Regions from separate parts of the Gordonia phosphorivorans genome, predicted to be linked through region 2. Evidence: riboswitches for the same ligand, from Rfam matches in the RefSeq annotation. Region 2 holds a riboswitch; the other holds the start of a gene.

Region 1 (9,232 bases), on a different contig from region 2:
GTGCGTTCGGTCCGCAGACCCACCACCTTGCCGTCTTCGCCGAGAATCTCCACCGGGCTCTCGAAGAAGTGCAGGAACAGCTTGTGGATGGCGCCGGTCTTGGGCTCGTGAATGGCGTAGTTCTCGATGATCGTCGCGACCTGGTCGGTGATCTTCGAGGCGCGGCGCGCCACGGCCGAACCCTCGTCGTACTCGATGTCCTCGGGGTTCACCACCACCTCGATGTTCGGCGAGTGGTCGAGTTCCTTGAGTTCGAGCGGCGTGAACTTGGCCTGGGCGGGGCCGCGTCGACCGAAGACGTGCACTTCGACGGCCTTGTTGGCCTTGAGTCCCTGGTACACGTTGTCCGGGATCTCGGTGGGCAGCAGCTCGTCGCCGGTCTTGGCCAGCACGCGGGCCACGTCGAGGGCGACGTTGCCGACGCCGATCACGGCGACCTTCTCCGCCTCCAGCGGCCATTCGCGCGGGAAGTCCGGGTGGCCGTCGTACCAGGCGACGAACTCGGCGGCGCCGTAGCTGCCGTCCAGATCGACGCCCGGGATCTTGAGTTCCCGGTCGTCGGTGGCGCCGGTGGAGAAGACGACCGCGTCGTAGTGGGTCTTCAGGTCGGCCAGCGTGATGTCCGTGCCGTAGTCGATGTTGCCCAGCAGGCGCACCTGCGGCTTGTCGAGCACCTTGTGCAGGGCGGTGATGATGCCCTTGATGCGCGGATGGTCGGGCGCGACGCCGTAGCGGATCAGGCCGAACGGCGCGGGCATGCGCTCGTACAGGTCGATGCTGACCCCGCGTGCCGCGGCCGTCTCCGACTTCATCAGGGCGTCGGCACAGTAGATGCCGGCGGGGCCGGCTCCGACGATCGCTACGCGCAGCGGGCGGCTGTTGTCACTCATTGGTCAGTCGCTTCCTCAGCTGAAAGAACGTGTGGTACTTCCACGGTATGCGCTGGTGAGTCAGCACCAAAATTTCCACTGAGGCTGCCCTCACTAATACCGAAACTGCGGCAAACCCTTGACTTCGCGATCCGCGCTGCGCTATTGGGCGGCACGCGACGGCGGCGTCTATGACCACCGGGCAGGTCGTCGGGTGTGGACGCTCGATAGAATCGGTCCATGAGTGACCAGAGCCCCGGCGGCGCCGACCATCCGAATCCGAAGTACACCCCGGACGGCTATCCGGAGTCGATGGCCGCGGAGTTCGGCGACGACGACCCCGGCCGCAGTCGGTGGCCCTTCCTGGTCGCACTGGGATTCGTGGTCCTGCTGGTGGCCGTGGTCGCCGGGGTGGCCCTGATCGATCCGCCCGCCGAGCGGCTCAGCGATTCGACCAAGGTGCAGCACGCGGTCAACGATGCGTTCACCGCGCGCAACTCCCTCAACTACGGCCAGTACCGCGAGGCGCACTGCGCGGCCGACCTGGAGGCCGCGGACTTCCCGACGGCCACCGAGTTCGCCGACGAGAACCGCAAGGCCCGCGATGCGCAGGGGCCGATCGTGATTCCGGACATGGCGGTGCAGATCCAGGGCGACGTGGCCACGGTGGCCGTCAACTGGCACCGGGAGAAGACCTCCAACGAGAAGCAGACGACCGACCTGACGGTGATCCGGCAGGGCGACGAATGGAAGGTGTGCGACGCATGAGCTACGCCGGTGATGTGACCCCGCAGGAGGCCTGGGCGCGCTTGGAGAGCAACCCGCGGGCGGTGCTGGTGGACTGCCGGACGCAGGCGGAGTGGTCCTTCGTCGGTGTGCCGGACCTGACCGTGCTCGGCAAGCAGGCCGTGCTCATCGAGTGGATCGGCTTCCCCGGCGGGGCGCCGAACACTCGGTTCGTGGAGCAGCTGCGGGAGGCCGGCGTGGCCGACGATGCCGAGCTGCTGCTGCTGTGCCGCTCCGGGGCGCGCTCGATCGGCGCGGCCGAGGCCGCCACCGCGGCCGGAATCGGGCAGGCGTACAACATTCTTGACGGATTCGAAGGAGCCCTGGACGAGGAGGGGCACCGCGGATCCACGGGCTGGCGCGCGAGCGGCCTGCCGTGGCGTCAACAGTAGAAGGGGAGCATCGATGAGTGACCTGCCCGAATGGGTATCGCCGGAGACCATCGCGGTCCGCGGGGGGACGATGCGGTCGGGGTTCTTCGAGACCTCCGAGGCTCTCTTCCTCAACAGCGGCTACGTGTACGACTCGGCGGCCGCCGCCGAACGCGCCTTCACCGGGGAGGACAAGCGCTTCGTCTACTCCCGGTACGGCAACCCGACGGTGGAGATGTTCACCGAGCGGCTCCGCCAGATCGAAGGCACCGAAGCGGCCTTCGCCACCGCCAGCGGGATGGCCGCGGTCTTCGTGGCGCTCGGCGCACTGCTGAAGAAGGGCAGCCGGCTGGTGGCCGCACGCAGCCTGTTCGGCTCGTGCTTCGTGGTGTGCAGCGAGATCCTGCCGGCCTGGGGCGTGGAGACCGTGTTCGTCGACGGCGAAGACCTGGAGCAGTGGGAGCGGGCGCTGTCGGTGCCCACCGACGCCGTGTTCTTCGAGACCCCGTCGAACCCGATGCAGACGCTGGTGGACGTGCGGAAGGTGGCCGAGCTGGCGCACGCCGCCGGCGCCCAGGTGGTCCTCGACAACGTCTTCGCCACCCCGCTGCTGCAGCGCGGCCCGGAGATGGGGGCCGACGTGATCGTCTACTCGGGCACCAAGCACATCGACGGGCAGGGCCGCGTGATGGGCGGCGCGGTGCTCGGCACCAGCGAGTTCATCAACGGGCCGGTGCGCGACCTGATGCGGCACACCGGACCGGCGCTGAGCCCGTTCAACGCCTGGGTGATGCTCAAGGGCCTGGAGACGATGAAGCTGCGCCTGGACCAGTCGGTGGCGAGCGCCTTGCGGATCGCCGAGTTCCTCGACGCCGATCCGCGCGTGGCCACCGCCCTGTACCCGTTCCTGCCCTCGCACCCGCAGTACGAACTGGCGCGCGCGCAGATGTCCGGCGGCGGCACGGTGATCACCTTCGCGCTGGCGCAGCAGCCGGGCAGCACCGCCAAGGAACGCGCCTTCGAGGTGCTCGACGGCCTGCGGGTGATCGACATCTCCAACAACCTCGGCGATGCGAAGAGCCTGATCACCCACCCGGCCACCACCACGCACCGCGCGATGGGTCCCGACGGTCGCGCGGCCATCGGGCTCACGGATGCGATGGTGCGGCTGTCGGTCGGTTTGGAGAACGTCGACGACCTGATTCGGGACCTCGACCAGGCCCTCGGCTGAGGGACGCTCGACCGAGGGACGCTCGGCCGGGGAGGGGTCAGCCCGCGGCGTCGAGGCCGAGCGCGCGACGGACCGTGCGGAACTTGGCCGTGGTCTCGGCCACCTCGGCCTCCGGGTCGGAACCGGTGACGATACCGCCGCCCGCCCAGGTGCGGATGCCGCGCCGATCGGCCGCCAGTTCCAGGCAGCGGATCGACACCAGCCATTCGCCGTCGCCGCGATCGTCGCACCAGCCCACGGTGCCGCCGTAGAACTCGCGGGTCCCCTCCAACTCGGCGATCAGGGCGGTCGCCGCGGCGCGCGGCGTGCCACCGACGGCCGGGGTCGGCGAGAGCCGGGCGGCCAGGTCCAACGCGGTGACCGAGTCGTCGTGCAGGACACCGCGGATCGGCGTGGCCAGATGCCACATCTCGCCGGTGGACATCAGCGACGGGGCGGTGGGCGCACTGAGTTCCGCGCAGAGCGGGGCGAGGCGTTCGCGCAGGTCGTCGACCACGAAGGCGTGCTCGCGCAGATCCTTGTCCGAGGTGCTCAGCGAGGCCGCGGCCGCCGCATCGAGCTCGGGGTCGGCGGACCGGGCCGCGGAGCCGGCGTACGGGTGACAGGTGACCACGCGGCCCTGCTTGCGGACCAACAGCTCCGGGCTGGCGCCGATCAGCCAGCGGTCATCGGGACCCTGCGCGGCGAAGACCGCCGCATCGCGGGCGCCCGCGGCGAAACCTCCGGCGATCGAGAGCGGGTCGAGGGGTGCGTCGAAGCCGACCTCCATCGTCCGGGCCAGCACCACCTTGGCGGCGCGGCCGGCCTCGATGGCGGCGAGGGCCGCGGCCACGCGGTCGCGGTGCTCGGCGGGCGGGGTGATCCACACGTGCGACGGTCGGATCGCGGCCGGAGTGCGGGCCGTGATCGGTCCCGCGTCGGTGGTCCACCGGTCGGGAGTCAGCAGGGCGGCCGGGCCGGCGGTGTCGAAGGCCAGCAGACCGGCGACCACGGGTGCGCCGTCGCGCAGGGCCGCGCGGGCCGCGTCGACCGAGTCGTAGCGAGCCCGCACACCGGTCCCGCGCACCGCGCCCGCCGGTCGGGACAGCAGAAAACTCTCGGCATCGGTCACTCCACCCAGATTACCGACGCGTTGCGTCGACCCCGTCGCGCCGTCGGTTTCGGGTGCACCCGTCGCTCTGGAACGACGGGGCGAACCGACAGCGACGGGACGAACCGAAACCGATGGGTGCGGGCGGAGGGTTTAGTTCGCGGTGCGTTTAATGGTGGCCCCCCGCCGGGCCGACAGGGCACAGTGGTCGGCGGGTCACGAGTATCAGCGTCAAGCCCGGGCTGGCTGATCGGCAACCCTCCACCGTGGTGGGGTGCTCCCGGTGACGACCCGGCTGTCGGCCGACCGGTCGCGGCAAGCGCGGATTCGCTGAGGAGTTTTGTCATGACCGCTGTGCTGGATACCCCCGTGCTCGACACCGCCGAGTCGGTCGACACCGCCGCCATCACCGCGCTCGCCGCGGTGGTCGGCGCCGAGCAGACCGTGCCGACCGCCGGGGGTGCGCAGGTGCGATATGCCAATTTCGACTACGCGGCCAGCGCCCCCGCCCTGACCGATGTGGCCGCGGCCTTCACCGAGGCGCTCGGCCAGTACGCGAGCGTGCACCGCGGCGCCGGGCACCTGTCCCAGGTCACCACCGCCCGCTACGAGCAGGCCCGGGAGACCGTGCGACGCTTCGTCGGCGGTCGCGCCGACGACACCGTCGTGTTCACCCGGAACACCACCGACGCGTTGAACCTGGCCGCGCACGCGGTGCCCGGCGACGTGGTGGTCCTCGACATCGAGCACCACGCCAACCTGCTGCCGTGGCAGCGCACCGGGCGGGCCCGCGTGGTGACCGCGCAGCCGACCTTCGCCGACACCCTCGCCGCCCTCGACGCGGAACTGTCCCGCAAGCCGGCCGCGCTGCTGGCGATCACCGCGGCCTCGAACGTCACCGGCGAGGTGCTGCCCCTCCGCACACTGACCGCGCTCGCGCACCGGCACGGCGCCCGCATCCTGATCGACGGTGCCCAGCTCGTCGCGCACCGACCGGTGTCCTTGGCCAGCTACGGCATCGACTACCTGGTCTTCTCCGGGCACAAAGTGTACGCGCCGTTCGGGGCGGGTGTGCTGATCGGACGGTCGGACTGGCTCGACGACGCCGCGCCGTACCTGGCCGGTGGCGGCGCCACCGCGCACGTGGATCTGGACGCGGGCACCGACTGGCACACCGGCGCCGCGCGCCACGAGGCGGGCAGCCCCAACGTGCTGGGCGCGGTGGCGATCGCCGCGGCCGCCGACACCATCAAGGGCCTGGGCTTCGAGCTGATCGGTTACCACGAGCGCGATCTGCTGACCCGACTCGACCGCGGGCTGGCGGCGTTGGAGGCGGTGACTCCGCTGCAGATCTTCGAGGACGTCGACGACCGCGTCGGGATCGCCGGTTTCGCGGTGCGCGGACACACCGCGCGCGAGGTGGCCGAATACCTGAGCGCCCACCACGGCATCGGGGTGCGCGACGGCAAGTTCTGCGCGCACCCGCTGCTCACCCGCCTCGGCTACCCGGAGGGCGCGGTGCGAGTCAGCTTCGGCCTGGGCACCAGCTCCGACGACATCGACCGACTGCTCGTGGCCCTGACCGAACTGACCGAGCGGGTCGGCTGAACGCTTCGGCCATCGAGGGGTTGGTCGAGTGCCGTGGAGTCGGTCCCGGCACGAGAAAGCGGCGCCCGGACCCGACCGAGGTCGGTGTCCGGGCGCCGCTTTTCGTCGCTGACGAGACGGAGTCAGCCCTGGTAGCGGGCCACGGCCTCCTGGGCCACCTTCGCAGCCTCGGCCTTGCCGACCCAACCGCCGGGCGTGACCTCCTTGCCGGGCTCGAGGTCCTTGTAGTGCTCGAAGAAGTGTGCGATGGCACCGAGCTCGAAGTCGTCGACGTCGCCGATGTCCTGGATGTGATCCCAGCGGGGATCCCCGGCGGGCACCGCGAGGAGCTTGTCATCGCCGCCGGCCTCGTCGGTCATGGTGTACATGCCCACGATGCGGGCCCGCACGATGACGCCCGGGAACACCGATTCGGTGAGCAGCACCATCGCGTCCAGCGGATCGCCGTCCTCACCGAGGGTGTGGTCGATGTAGCCGTAATCGGCGGGGTAGCCCATCGAGGTGTAGAGGTACCGGTCCAGGTACACCTTCCCCGATTCGTGGTCGACCTCGTACTTGTTACGGGTGCCCTTGGGGATTTCTACGGTGACCTCGAACTCCATACGTTCGTCTCCTCTGGTCTGCGGGGGTTTATCAGGGCTCAACGATACTGTGGGATCAACCAGGCCCACGCGGGCAGCCCGAAAGTTGTGGCGCGCGGGTAGCGATGAACCCGAAGGGATTCCTGTGGCGACGACGAGAGTCGGCCGACGTCGATGGCGTGCGTTTCTACTGACGGCGTTGAGCCTGCTGCTGATCGCTGCGCTCGCCGTCGGCGGGTTCCTCGCCTACAACTGGTACTACCTGCGGCCCGAGCCGGTGCCGGTGGGCACCCCGGCCCAACCCGCCGCGGCGACCGTGGATCCGAGCATCCTGCCGGTCGACGATTCCGCGCCCACTCCCACCGCCCGCGGCGTCGCGGCCCAGCTGCGCGCCGGACTCAAGGACAGCGACCTCGGCAAACTCACCGGCATGGTCTCCGATCCGTCGACCGGTCAGACGCTGTGGAGCCGGTCGCCGGACGAACCGCGGACCCCGGCCTCCAACGCCAAGATCCTGACCGCCGCGGCCGCCCTGCTGCAGCTGGACCACGACGCGCGGCTGCGCACGCAGGTGGTGGCCGGACCGGACGGTCAGGTGATCCTGGTGGGCGCCGTCGACCCGACGCTGTCGGTGCAGCCGGAGGGCGCCGACACCTTCTACACCGATGCGCCGCGCATCGCCGACCTGGCCGCCCAGGTGCGCCGTGCGGGCGTCCCGGTCTCCTCGGTCGCGGTGGCCCCCAGCTCGGTCACCGGCCCGGCGATGGCCTCGTCGTGGGACGACGCCGACATCGAGGGCGGCGACATCGCGCCCATCACGTCGCTGATGACCGACGGTGCCCGCCTCGATCCGCTCGACGAGTACTCGCCGCGCTCGACCACCGCGGCGCTGGACGCCGGCCGGGCCCTGGCCGCCGCCCTGGAGGTGAACAGCCCGGTCACCGAGGCGACTCCGGCGTCGACGGCGCAGGTGCTGGCCACGGTGGAGTCCGCGCCGTTGAGCGCCCGCGTGGGCGACATGATGCGGCTGAGCGACAACGTGCTGGCCGAGACCCTCGCGGTGGAGCTGTCCGTCGCGATGGGCGGGCCGCCGAGCATCGCCGGTGGCGCCGACGCGGTGGTGAAGGTGTTGCGCGACAACGGATTCGATGTGGCCGGTGTGGTCTTGCGGGATGCCTCCGGGCTGTCGGCGGCCGACAAGGTGCCCGCCCGGTTGCTCGAGCAGCTGGTGTCGGCGGCGGCCGGCGACAAGCAGCCCGAGCTGCGTCCCATGCTGGACACCTTCCCGGTGGCCGCCGGTACCGGAACCCTGACCGACCGCTTCGATCCGAAGACCAATCCGGGCGCGGGCTGGGTGCGTGCCAAGACCGGCACGCTCACCGGGGTCAGTTCGCTGACCGGCATCGTGCAGACCGTCGACGGGCGGGTGCTGACGTTCGCCTTCATGTCCGGCGGCACCTCGCCGGCGGACGCACGACCGGCCCTGGATGCGCTGGCCGGTGCCCTCCGAGAGTGCGGCTGCGGTGGCTGACTCGCGGGCCCACCCGACCACTGGATCCGGACGGAACCCAACGATGATGAGTGCTGACGTGACAGCTACGCAGAGCGAGACCCCGACCGAAGCGTCGGCGGACGTGCCGGAGCACGAGCCGGTCGCGGCGCCCAACATCGACTGGGGGCTGGCGGCCTCGCTGGGTCGGAAGGTGGCCCGCCCCGGTCCGCGGGTCACGCGGTACACGATGGACCAGGCGCACGCCGAGCTCGCCGACGCATCGGTGCGGGCCGAGGCCCCGGTCCGGGAACTGACCGGCCTGGCCGACGGTCTGCAGATCCCCACCGCGCGGATCCTCGATCGCGCCGGGTGGATCGACGCGGCCGCACGGTCGATGCCGTCCATGTTCGGCGACGAACCGGCCGAGGACGAGGACTCCGGACTGGTGCACAGCGCGCTCGGCAAGGTCGGCGGCGTGCAGGCGGCGGGTCTGCTCGCCGTCCTCTCCGGCGCCATCCTGGGCCAGTACGATCCGTTCTCCCTCGACGAGGAGACCGGGGAGCCGGGCGTCCTGATGCTGGTGGCGCCCAACATCATCGCCGTGGAGCGGCAGCTGCGGGTGGTTCCGTCGGACTTCCGCCTGTGGGTGTGCCTGCACGAGGTGACCCACCGCGTGCAGTTCTCGGCCAACCCGTGGCTGGCGGGCTACATGCGCGAGAACGTGCGGATCCTCACCGAGGACGCGGGCGAGTCCACCGTCGACCTGGTGGGTCGAGTCAGCGCCGCGGTGCGCAGCGGTCGCTCCCGGGAGAAGGGCATGCTGGGCGTCATGCAGCTGCTGCAGGCCCCGGAGCAGCGCGAGGCCTTCGACCGGGTGATGGTGCTCGGCACCCTCCTGGAAGGCCACGCCGACCATGTGATGGATGCGGTCGGTCCGGCGCAGGTACCGACGGTCGCCGACATTCGGGCCGCCTTCGACGCGCGACGCCGGCGGCCGCAGAACCCGCTCCAGCGGATCGTCCGGGCGCTGATCGGCATGGACGCCAAGCTCGCCCAGTACATCCGCGGTAAGGCCTTCGTCGACGCGGTGGTGGCCGAGGTCGGCATGGCGGCCTTCAACACGGTGTGGACCTCGCCGGAGACCCTGCCGAAGACCGACGAGATCGACGAGCCGAGTGCATGGATCGCGCGGGTGCTCTGACCG
Region 2 (9,232 bases):
CCCACATGTCGGTGAGCGCGGTGCGCACCAACCCCATCCAGCCGATGCCGGTGAGGGCGGCGCTGGCCAGACCGATCAGGCCGACCGCACCGCGCGAATCGATGGCCGAGGCGATGATGTCGCTGACCGTCTCGCCCAACTGGCCCGGCATCGCCTGGACCACCTGATCCACCAGGGTGTCCACCAACTCCGGACGGCTGGCCAGCACGAAGCCGGCGATCGAGAAGGTGACCATCAGGACGGGGACCAGCGCGAGGATCCCGGTGAAGGCGATGGCCGCCGCGTAGGTGCTGCCGCGACGCTCGCCGTAGCGGGTCAGCGTGGCGAGGAGGTGCTCCAGCCACGGCCACCGCGTCTTGGCATCTTCGAACAGCGCGACGGCGTGCGCCACGAGCTTTTTGATTCGCGCGACGATTGGTCCCATCGGCAACCGACGTTACCGCGTCGCGGGCTGAAAGCCGATCTTCTCGTACACCTCGGCGAGGGTCTTGGCCGCAGTGGTGCGCGCCTTGGCCGCACCGGCGGCGAGCACCTCGTGCAGCACCGCGCGATCGTCGAGCAGTTCCTCGACGCGTCCGCGCAGGGGCGTCACGAATTCGGTGAGGGCGTCAGCGGTGTCCACCTTGAGGTGGCCGTACTGCTTGCCGACGTAGCCCTCCACCAGTTCGTCGACCGAGCGACCGGTGAGTGCGGCCTGGATGGTCAGCAGATTGGAGACGCCCGGCTTCTCCTCGCGGTCGAAACGGATCTCGCTGCCGCTGTCGGTGACCGCCGAGCGAATCTTCTTGGCCGAACGCTTCGGGTCGTCGAGCAGGTTGATCAGCCCGGCGTCCGAATCGGCCGACTTGCTCATCTTGGCGGTGGGATTCTGCAGGTCGTAGATCTTGGCGTACTCGCTGACGATGCGGGCCTTGGGCACCACGAACGTCTCGCCGTAGCGCGAGTTGAAGCGCTGCGCGAGGTCGCGGGTCAGTTCCAGGTGCTGGCGCTGATCCTCCCCAACCGGCACCTCGTCGACGTCGAAGGCGACGATGTCGGCGGCCTGCAGGATCGGATAGGTGAACAGGCCGACGCTGGCCGATTCGAGGCCGCCCTTGGACGACTTGTCCTTGAACTGGGTCATCCGGCTGGCCTCACCGAAACCGGTCAGGCACTGCAGCACCCAGGTGAGCTGCGCGATCTCCGGGATGTGCGACTGGACGTAGATCGTCGAGCGCTCCGGGTCCACGCCGAGGGCCAGCAGCTGCGCCACACTGCGCAGGGTGCGTTCGCGCAGTTGCGCGGGGTCCTGCGGCATGGTGATCGCGTGCATGTCGGGGATGAAGTAGAACGCCTCGTCGAAGTCGTCCTGCAGGGCCACCCACTGTCGTACCGCACCCAGGTAGTTACCGAGGTGGAACGAGTCGCTGGTCGGCTGGATTCCGGACAGGACTCGGCGCGGCCGAGTGGTGGGAGTGGTCATGTCAGCCATTCTCGCAAACCCGTCAGCGCGCGAAACGAGCGGTCACCGGTGCGTGATCAGACCAGCGCAGGTCGTACGCGTCGGCCCGGTCCACCCACACCCGTTCGACGGCGCCGGCCAGCCCCGGGGTGGTCAGGTGGTAGTCGATGCGCCAGCCCGCGTCGTTGTCGAAGGCCTTCCCGCGCCACGACCACCAGGCGTAGGGGCCGGCTACGTCACCGTGGTGCTCACGCGCCACGTCGGTCCAGCCGGCGGCCAGCCGCTTGGCCACCCATTCGCGCTCGTGCGGCAGGAAACCCGCGTTCTTCAGGTTGCCCTTCCAATTCTTGATGTCGCGCTCGTCGGGGGCGATGTTCCAGTCGCCGGCCACCACCACGTTGCCGCCGGCGCCGAGCAGGTCGTCGAGGTAGGGGCCGAAGTCGTCGAGGAAACGCACCTTCTCGTCGTGCTTCTCGATGTCCTTGGGGTTCTCGGTGCGCGCGGCCCCGGACGGCACGTAGACGCTGGCCACGGTGATCGCCTCGGTGCCGCTGCCGAAGTCGGCCTCGAGGTAGCGGCCGAGTCCGTCGAACTCGTCGCTGCCGAAGCCGATGCGGACCGCGGCCGGCTCGGTCTTGGAGAGGACGCCGACGCCGGATCGCCCGGCCACCGACGACTCGGCCATGACCAGGTGCCAGCCCGCTTCCAGCGCCGGGGCCAGCGCGGTCCGCGCGATCTTCTCCGAGGCCCGGATCTCCTGCAGCAGGACCACGTCGGGGTCGGCCTCGGTCAGCCACGGCAGCATGCCGAGGTTGCGCTCGTTGCGCTGCTTCACCGCCGCCCGAACACCGTTGACGTTGACACTGGCGACGGTCATCGATGCGCTTTTCACAGCACAGCAGCCTATCGGGGAGCGGCTGACTCGACCCGGTCGGGGTTGGCCGACATGAGGCCGAAATGTCTTCCCATGAAAGGGACCATCACCGGTCACGGAAGAACAGAATTCGCCGACGCCGACCATTCGGCACGGGCGGCAGGGGTGTTCTGCGACCAACCCCTGGCCAACGGCACCACGACGACCATCACCTCGCCGCGTCGTGCACACGCATATCCCGGAGACCATCAATGAGATCGTCTGGGTGCGGGAATTCTTTCCCGGGTGGGCAGACTATCTGACCGCCGTGGCGCACGGTGCACACTTGACGGCCACCGAAACGACGCCGAGGGCCCCGGAGCGGCCGACGGCGCCCGTCAAGCAGCGGGCGCCGCCGGTACCGCTTCGGAGAGTCGGACCTCCGGTTCCTGCCTCGTCGAGGGCTCCGCGGGTTCGGCTGCCGGGTCGTCGGACAGTTCCGGGGACGGAATCTCCGCGTCGGCTACCGCGACCGACGGCCGGGAGGTCGACGGGCTCGGCACCGGCGCCGGCGCCGGAGTGAGCAGGGTGTTCGGCTCCGACGACGGCTCGTCGGCCGCCACGGCGACGAGATCCGGGGTGCGGGTCGACCCATCGGTGTCGACCCCGTCCCGCACCGCCTTCACGGATTCACCGACCCAATGCTCGACGAAGCGCAGCGGCATGGCCGCGATCGAGACGGCGCTGCCCACCAGTCCACCGAGGCCGCCCAGGACAGCGGGCAGATTCACCTCGCGCAGCCCGGTGACGATGTCGGAGAACAGCAGCGCGCTGGGGAGGTAGCCGCCGTAGCCGAGCTGCGGCAGCTCCGGCAGCAGTTTCAGCACCGGCGTCACCAGCGGTTGCAGGTCCGACAGGTTGGCGTGCGGAAAGAGCCCGTTCAGATTCGGCCGCAGGGCGAGGAAGTCGATCACCTCGCGCGGGGCCAGGCCGAGAGCGGCCCGCACCCGGTTCACCCCGTCCTGCCGGACACCGCTGAGCGCCGATTTCGCCGGAATCAGGCAGTCGACGGTGCCGGTGCCGCCCTGCGCCGCGACCGCAGGCGTCGCCGCGCACGTCCAGGTGTTCGCGTCGGTCACCGGCCGCCACATGCGCCACGGGTAGTACGCGTGCTTGGTGAAGTAGCCGAGTAGAGCGTCGAGCGCGCCGAGCGGATCGTGCAGCGGGTCCGGCATGTCGCAGATCGCGTCACCGGCCACGCAGAAGCTGACCACCGGAATGCTCCCGAAGCCGCCCTCGCGCGCCCCGCGCATCGTGAGCCCGGGGAGAAGCCCGAGGATCGACTGCTCGATGCCCCGCCCGCTCTCCGGACCGTCCCGGCGCGGGTCGGAGTACAGCTCGCCGCTCAGGCCTTCGTCGGTGATCCAGTACTCCTGCCCACCCGGGTCGACCACCTTCCGGTAGGTCACCCCGTCGACGGTCCGAGTCTGCGTCGACGTCGCGACCGCGTTGAGTACGTCGCCGGCGATGCGCGCGCCCTGGGAGTAGCCGACCACGGTGACGGGCTTGCCCGGGCATGCGGCCTGATACTCGGCGATGGCGGCCACCGTGGCCGCGGTGCCTCGACGGACATCGTCGTCGTAGCCGACGGAGCCGACCGGCCACAGTTCGGTGGGGAACTCGGGGGTGATCACCCGGTAGGCGCCGGCCCCGGCGTACGGACTGGCCGGATTGTCGGTGTTGTTGGCGTTCTTGCCCGTGTACCGCTGCTTGGCGCCGACCAGGTGGTTGGCCCCGACGTCGTTGGTGCCGGCGACGGCGATCAACGCCCCGCCGCCGCAGTCGGCCGGGTCGGCGTGCACCCCGCCGATCGCCGCGGGTATCGCCCCGGCGCCGATGACCGCCCCCGCGACGGTCACGACCACGGCCCGTCGCGCCCGCACCTGCCACCTCGACATCGTCATCGCGGTTCGCCCCCCGGCTGCTGGAATCTCGAGGCCGGACGGCCTCGGTGCCCATCTTCCGATGATCTGGGTCGCGGCGTAAGCACCCATTCGGGGGACTCGGCCCCGCATCCCGCCCCGCACCTGCGCGAATACCGGTTCTCGGCGCGCTTCCGGCGGTCCCTTACCAGAACTGTGCGCCCGGGACAGAGTTACGCTCACGGCGCTCCCTGGTGTTACCGGTGTCCTTCGATGGTGCTATATCCTGAGGCACAGGTCATGAGTGTCAGCGTCAAGCCCCGGCTCGCTGAACGGCAACCCTCCAACCGCGGTGGGGTGCTCCGGGTGATGACCTGGTCGTCACACACCGCGGCGACAAGCGCGGGTCCGAGGGTCGGACCCCTACCGGGCACCTGCCCGGCCGACCGAAAGAAAGTGATCTGACGTCTATGTCTGACGCCAACAAGTGGAGCTTCGAGACCCTTCAGGTGCACGCCGGGCAGACCGTCGGCGACACCAAGGCCCGGGCCTTGCCGATCTTCCAGACCACCTCCTTCGTCTTCGACGACACCGACCACGCCGCGAACCTGTTCGCCCTGGCCGAGCCGGGCAACATCTACACGCGCATCATGAACCCGACCCAGGACGCGGTCGAGCAGCGTCTGGCCGCCCTGGGCGGCGGCGTCGCCGCCCTCCTGCTGGCCTCCGGACAGGCCGCGACCACCTACGCGATCCAGAACATCGTCGAGAACGGCGGCCACGTCGTCTCCAGCCCGCGGATCTACGGCGGCACCTACAACCTCTTCGCGCACACGCTGCCGAAGTTCGGTATCCAGGTCTCGTTCGTCGAGAACCCGGACGACCCGGAGTCGTGGCGCGCGGCCATCCAGCCGAACACCCGCGCCGTCTTCGGTGAGTCGATCGCCAATCCGCACAACCAGATCCTGGACGTCGAGGCGATCGCCGAGGTCGCGCACAGCGCCGGCCTGCCGTTCATCGTCGACAACACCGTCGCGACGCCGTACCTGTTCAACCCGCTCGCCCACGGCGCCGACATCGTGGTGCACTCGGCCACCAAGTACATCGGCGGCCACGGCACCTCCATCGGCGGTGTCATCATCGACGGCGGCATCTTCGACTGGCGGGTCGAGCGCGACGGCGAGAGCCTGTTCCCGGGCTTCACCGTGCCCGACCCCAGCTACGGCGGCGTGGTGTACGCCGACCTCGGCGCCCCGGCCTACGCCCTCAAGGCGCGCGTGCAGTTGCTGCGTGACACCGGCTCGGCCATCTCGCCGTTCAACGCCTTCCTGCTGGCCCAGGGCATCGAGACCCTGAGCCTGCGCGTGGAGCGTCACGTGGCGAACGCACAGAAGGTGGCCGCGTACCTCGAGGCCCATCCGCAGGTCGAGTCGGTCACCTACGCCGGACTGGAGTCCTCGCCGTACTACGAGCTCGGCCAGAAGCTCATGCCGAAGGGCCAGGGTGCGGTGCTCGGCTTCGAGATCGTCGGCGGCAAGGAGTCCGGCCGCAAGTTCGTCGACTCGCTGGAACTGCACAGCCATGTCGCCAACATCGGCGACGTCCGCTCCCTGGTGATCCAGCCCGCCACCACCACCCACAGCCAGCTGAGCGACGAGGAGCTGACCGCCGCCGGCATCAGCCCCGGTCTGATCCGCTTGGCGGTGGGCATCGAGAACATCGACGACATCCTCGCCGACCTCGATACGGGCTTCGCGGCCGCTAAGGGCTAGGACACAGCAGCCGTGAATCGTCAGTCGAACGGAGTCGCGCCGTGTCGGTGAGTATCGACGCGACCACGACGATCAGCGACCCCGACTGGACCAGTGGTCCGGACGGGTCGCTGGTCGACGTCTCGATCGGCGACCTCGAGCTGGAGTCGGGGCGGCGGCTCGCGGACGTGACCGTCAACTTTCAGCGCTGGGGCACCCCCAACGCACGACGGGACAACATCGTCCTCGCACTGCACGCCCTGACCGGTAATTCTCACGTCACCGGCCCGCCGGACGACCGTTTCTCGATGGTCGGCTGGTGGGACGGGCTGGTGGGTCCGGGGCAAGCCGTCGACACCGATGAATGGTGCGTCGTCGCCCCGAATGCGATCGGCGGCTGTTTCGGGTCCACCGGTCCGGGCAGCATCGCACCGGACGGTGAGCCGTGGGGCTCCCGTTTCCCGCGGCTGACCGTCCGCGATCTGGTCGCCGCCGAACTCCGGGCCTTCGAGTCCCTGGGCATCACGCGCTTCGCGGCGGTGACCGGCGGCTCCATGGGCGGTGCCCGGGCGCTGGAATGGCTCGTCTCGCACCCAGAGCGGTGCGATTCCGGGCTGGTGCTCGCGGTGGGTGCCCGCGCCTCGGCAGACCAGATCGGCACGCAGACCACGCAGATCGCTGCCATCACCGCCGATCCCGACTGGCAGGGCGGCGACTACTACGGCTCCGGTCGCGCACCGATGACCGGTATGGGCATCGCCCGCCGCATCGCGCACCTCTGCTACCGCAGCGACGGCGAACTCGACGAGCGCTTCGAGAACAAGCCCCAGGGCGACGAGAAACCGCTGCTCGACGGCCGGTACGCCGTCGCCAGCTACCTCGAATACCAGGCCGACAAACTCAAGCGGCGGTTCGATCCGGGGGCCTACGTGGCCCTCACCGACGTCCTCAACAGCCACGACATCGGGCGCGGACGCGGCGGTGTGGCCGCTGCCCTCAACTCCTGCACCGTGCCGACCATCGTCGTGGGCATCGACTCCGACCGGCTGTACCCGCTGTATCAGCAGGCGGAGCTGGCCGCCGAGCTGGGCAACTGCGTCGACGGCTTACAGGTGGTCCACTCCACCGCCGGTCACGACGGCTTCCTCACGGAGCGTGAGCCGATCGGTGAGCTTCTGGCGCGCACCATGGATGTGGCGCGGCGACAGCGCGACGCCGACCCCGCCTGACGCTGGCGCTGTCGAGGAGGCCCACCCGCGCACCCATCCGGTGCGCTGCGGACTCCGAATAGCTCTCGACAGAAAGGGCTCTTTTGTGATCGACATGCAGCGCAACGTACCCACCGCGGCACCCCCGGCAGCGGTCTTCGAATACCTCGCCGACTTCCGCAACACTGAGCAGTGGGATCCCGGCACCATCCGTACGGTGCGGACCACCGGCGACGGCGGGGTCGGCACCCGCTACGCCAACACCTCCGAGTTCATGGGGCGCACCAGCGAGCTGACCTACGAGGTGATCGACCTGGTCCCGGGCCGGTCGATCCGGCTCCGGGGCGAGAACCACGCCCTCATCGCCCACGACACCATCAGCGTGGCCGAGCGCGGTGACGGCTCGGTGGTCACCTACCACGTGCAGTTCGACTTCCAGGGCCGACTGCGCTGGGCCGAGCCGCTCCTGCGCCTGGGTGTGCGCCGGCTGCTCGACAAGGGCGCGACGAGCATGAGCCGGGCGTTGGCCCGCCTCTGATCCTCATCGCCCGTCCAGATCGAGGTGAGGAGAAGCGATGACTGAGACCGAAGCCACCGGACTGCGGGTGTTGGTCACCGGCGCCACCGGATACATCGGCGGCCGTCTGGCGCCGCGGCTGCTCGCGGCCGGGCACCGGGTCCGCGCGCTGGCCCGGGATCCGGCCAAGATCAGCGATGTGCCGTGGTCCGCGGACGTCGAAGTGATGCGCGGCGACCTGAGCGACCCGGCTTCTCTCGACGCCGCCTGCCGGGACATCGACGTGGTGTACTACCTGGTCCATTCGATGGCCGGCGGCGGCGATTTCGCCGACGCCGAACGACGCGGTGCGCAGAACATGGCGGCCGCCGCGCGCCGGGCCGGGGTCGACCGCATCGTCTACCTCGGTGGCCTGCACCCGGCCGCCGAGCAGCTGTCCACGCACCTGGAGTCCCGGCGGCAGGTGGGGCAGATCCTCCTCGATTCCGGGGTGCCCACCTTGGTGCTGCAGGCGGGAGTGGTGATCGGGTCGGGGTCGGCGTCGTTCGAGATGATCCGCCACCTGGCCGACCGGCTGCCGGTGATGACCACTCCGCGCTGGGTGAACAACCGCATTCAGCCGATCGCGATCCGCGACGTGCTGCACTATCTGCTGGCCGCGGCCACCGCGCCACTGCCGCGCAGCCGGGCCTTCGACATCGGCGGGCCCGACGTGCTGCGGTACGGAGAGATGCTGCAGGTGTACGCCGATGTGGCGGGCCTGCGCCGCCGGCGGATCTTGGTCCTCCCGGTGCTGACACCGACGCTCGCCGGGCTGTGGATCGGGCTGGTGACCCCGATACCGCCGGCGCTGGGACGGGCCCTGATCGAGTCGTTGCGGACCGACGCGGTGGTCGCCGAGAGTGATATCGACGAGGTGATCGCACCGCCGGACGGCGGTACCACCGGCTACCGGGAGGCCGTCGCTTTGGCGCTGGCCCGTATGGAGAACGGCGAGGTGGAGACGACGTGGACCAACGCGTCACCGACGCGGGCGCCGTCCGATCCCCTGCCCTCGGACCCGGACTGGGCCGGGAAGGTGGTGCACACCGACCACCGCAGTCTGATCTGCGATGCCCCGATCGAGCAGGTATGGCGCGTGGTCGAGGGTATCGGTGGGGAACATGGCTGGTACTCGTTCCCGCTGGCCTGGACCGTGCGGGGCTGGCTCGACCGGCTCACCGGAGGGGTCGGGTTGGCGCGCGGGCGGCGCGACCCGCAGGTGTTGTACACCGGCGAGGCCCTGGACTTCTGGCGGGTCGAACGCATCGAGCGCCCTCGACTGCTGCGGTTGCGCGCGGAGATGCGGACACCGGGCGGCGCATGGCTGGAGTGGGAACTGGAGCCGCGCCCCGGCGGCACCACGCTGCTGCGTCAGCGGGCGGTCTTCTTTCCGAAGGGACTCGCCGGGCAGCTGTACTGGTACGCATTGGTGCCGTTCCACGGGATCATCTTCACCGGCATGATCGCCAACATCGCGGGCGCCGCGGACTGAGCCCCG

Evidence for each region. A riboswitch is a leader RNA that binds a small molecule or an ion and turns the genes downstream of it on or off. The one in region 2 is predicted to bind S-adenosylmethionine.
Region 1: another riboswitch for S-adenosylmethionine. It lies ahead of ACFFJD_RS07520 (aminotransferase class V-fold PLP-dependent enzyme); the one in region 2 lies ahead of ACFFJD_RS12955 (bifunctional o-acetylhomoserine/o-acetylserine sulfhydrylase).

What each region holds. Positions count from the first base shown of each region.
Region 1 is NZ_JBHLWV010000016.1:296,661-305,892, reverse strand. It holds gene ACFFJD_RS07545 (FAD-dependent oxidoreductase) at 1-890, opposite strand, end outside; gene ACFFJD_RS07540 (Rv0361 family membrane protein) at 1,110-1,637, shown strand; gene ACFFJD_RS07535 (rhodanese-like domain-containing protein) at 1,634-2,047, shown strand; gene ACFFJD_RS07530 (O-succinylhomoserine sulfhydrylase) at 2,061-3,257, shown strand; gene ACFFJD_RS07525 (isochorismate synthase) at 3,295-4,368, opposite strand; SAM riboswitch class IV at 4,562-4,675, shown strand; gene ACFFJD_RS07520 (aminotransferase class V-fold PLP-dependent enzyme) at 4,693-5,955, shown strand; gene ACFFJD_RS07515 (inorganic diphosphatase) at 6,078-6,557, opposite strand; gene dacB (D-alanyl-D-alanine carboxypeptidase/D-alanyl-D-alanine endopeptidase) at 6,727-8,067, shown strand; gene ACFFJD_RS07505 (Rv3626c family coenzyme F420 biosynthesis-associated protein) at 8,114-9,229, shown strand; gene tilS (tRNA lysidine(34) synthetase TilS) at 9,208-9,232, shown strand, end outside.
Region 2 is NZ_JBHLWV010000022.1:79,884-89,115, forward strand. It holds gene ACFFJD_RS12935 (YhjD/YihY/BrkB family envelope integrity protein) at 1-424, opposite strand, end outside; gene trpS (tryptophan--tRNA ligase) at 437-1,462, opposite strand; gene ACFFJD_RS12945 (exodeoxyribonuclease III) at 1,485-2,318, opposite strand; gene ACFFJD_RS12950 (PE-PPE domain-containing protein) at 2,693-4,258, opposite strand; SAM riboswitch class IV at 4,513-4,625, shown strand; gene ACFFJD_RS12955 (bifunctional o-acetylhomoserine/o-acetylserine sulfhydrylase) at 4,687-5,988, shown strand; gene metX (homoserine O-acetyltransferase MetX) at 6,030-7,196, shown strand; gene ACFFJD_RS12965 (SRPBCC family protein) at 7,291-7,713, shown strand; gene ACFFJD_RS12970 (SDR family oxidoreductase) at 7,751-9,226, shown strand.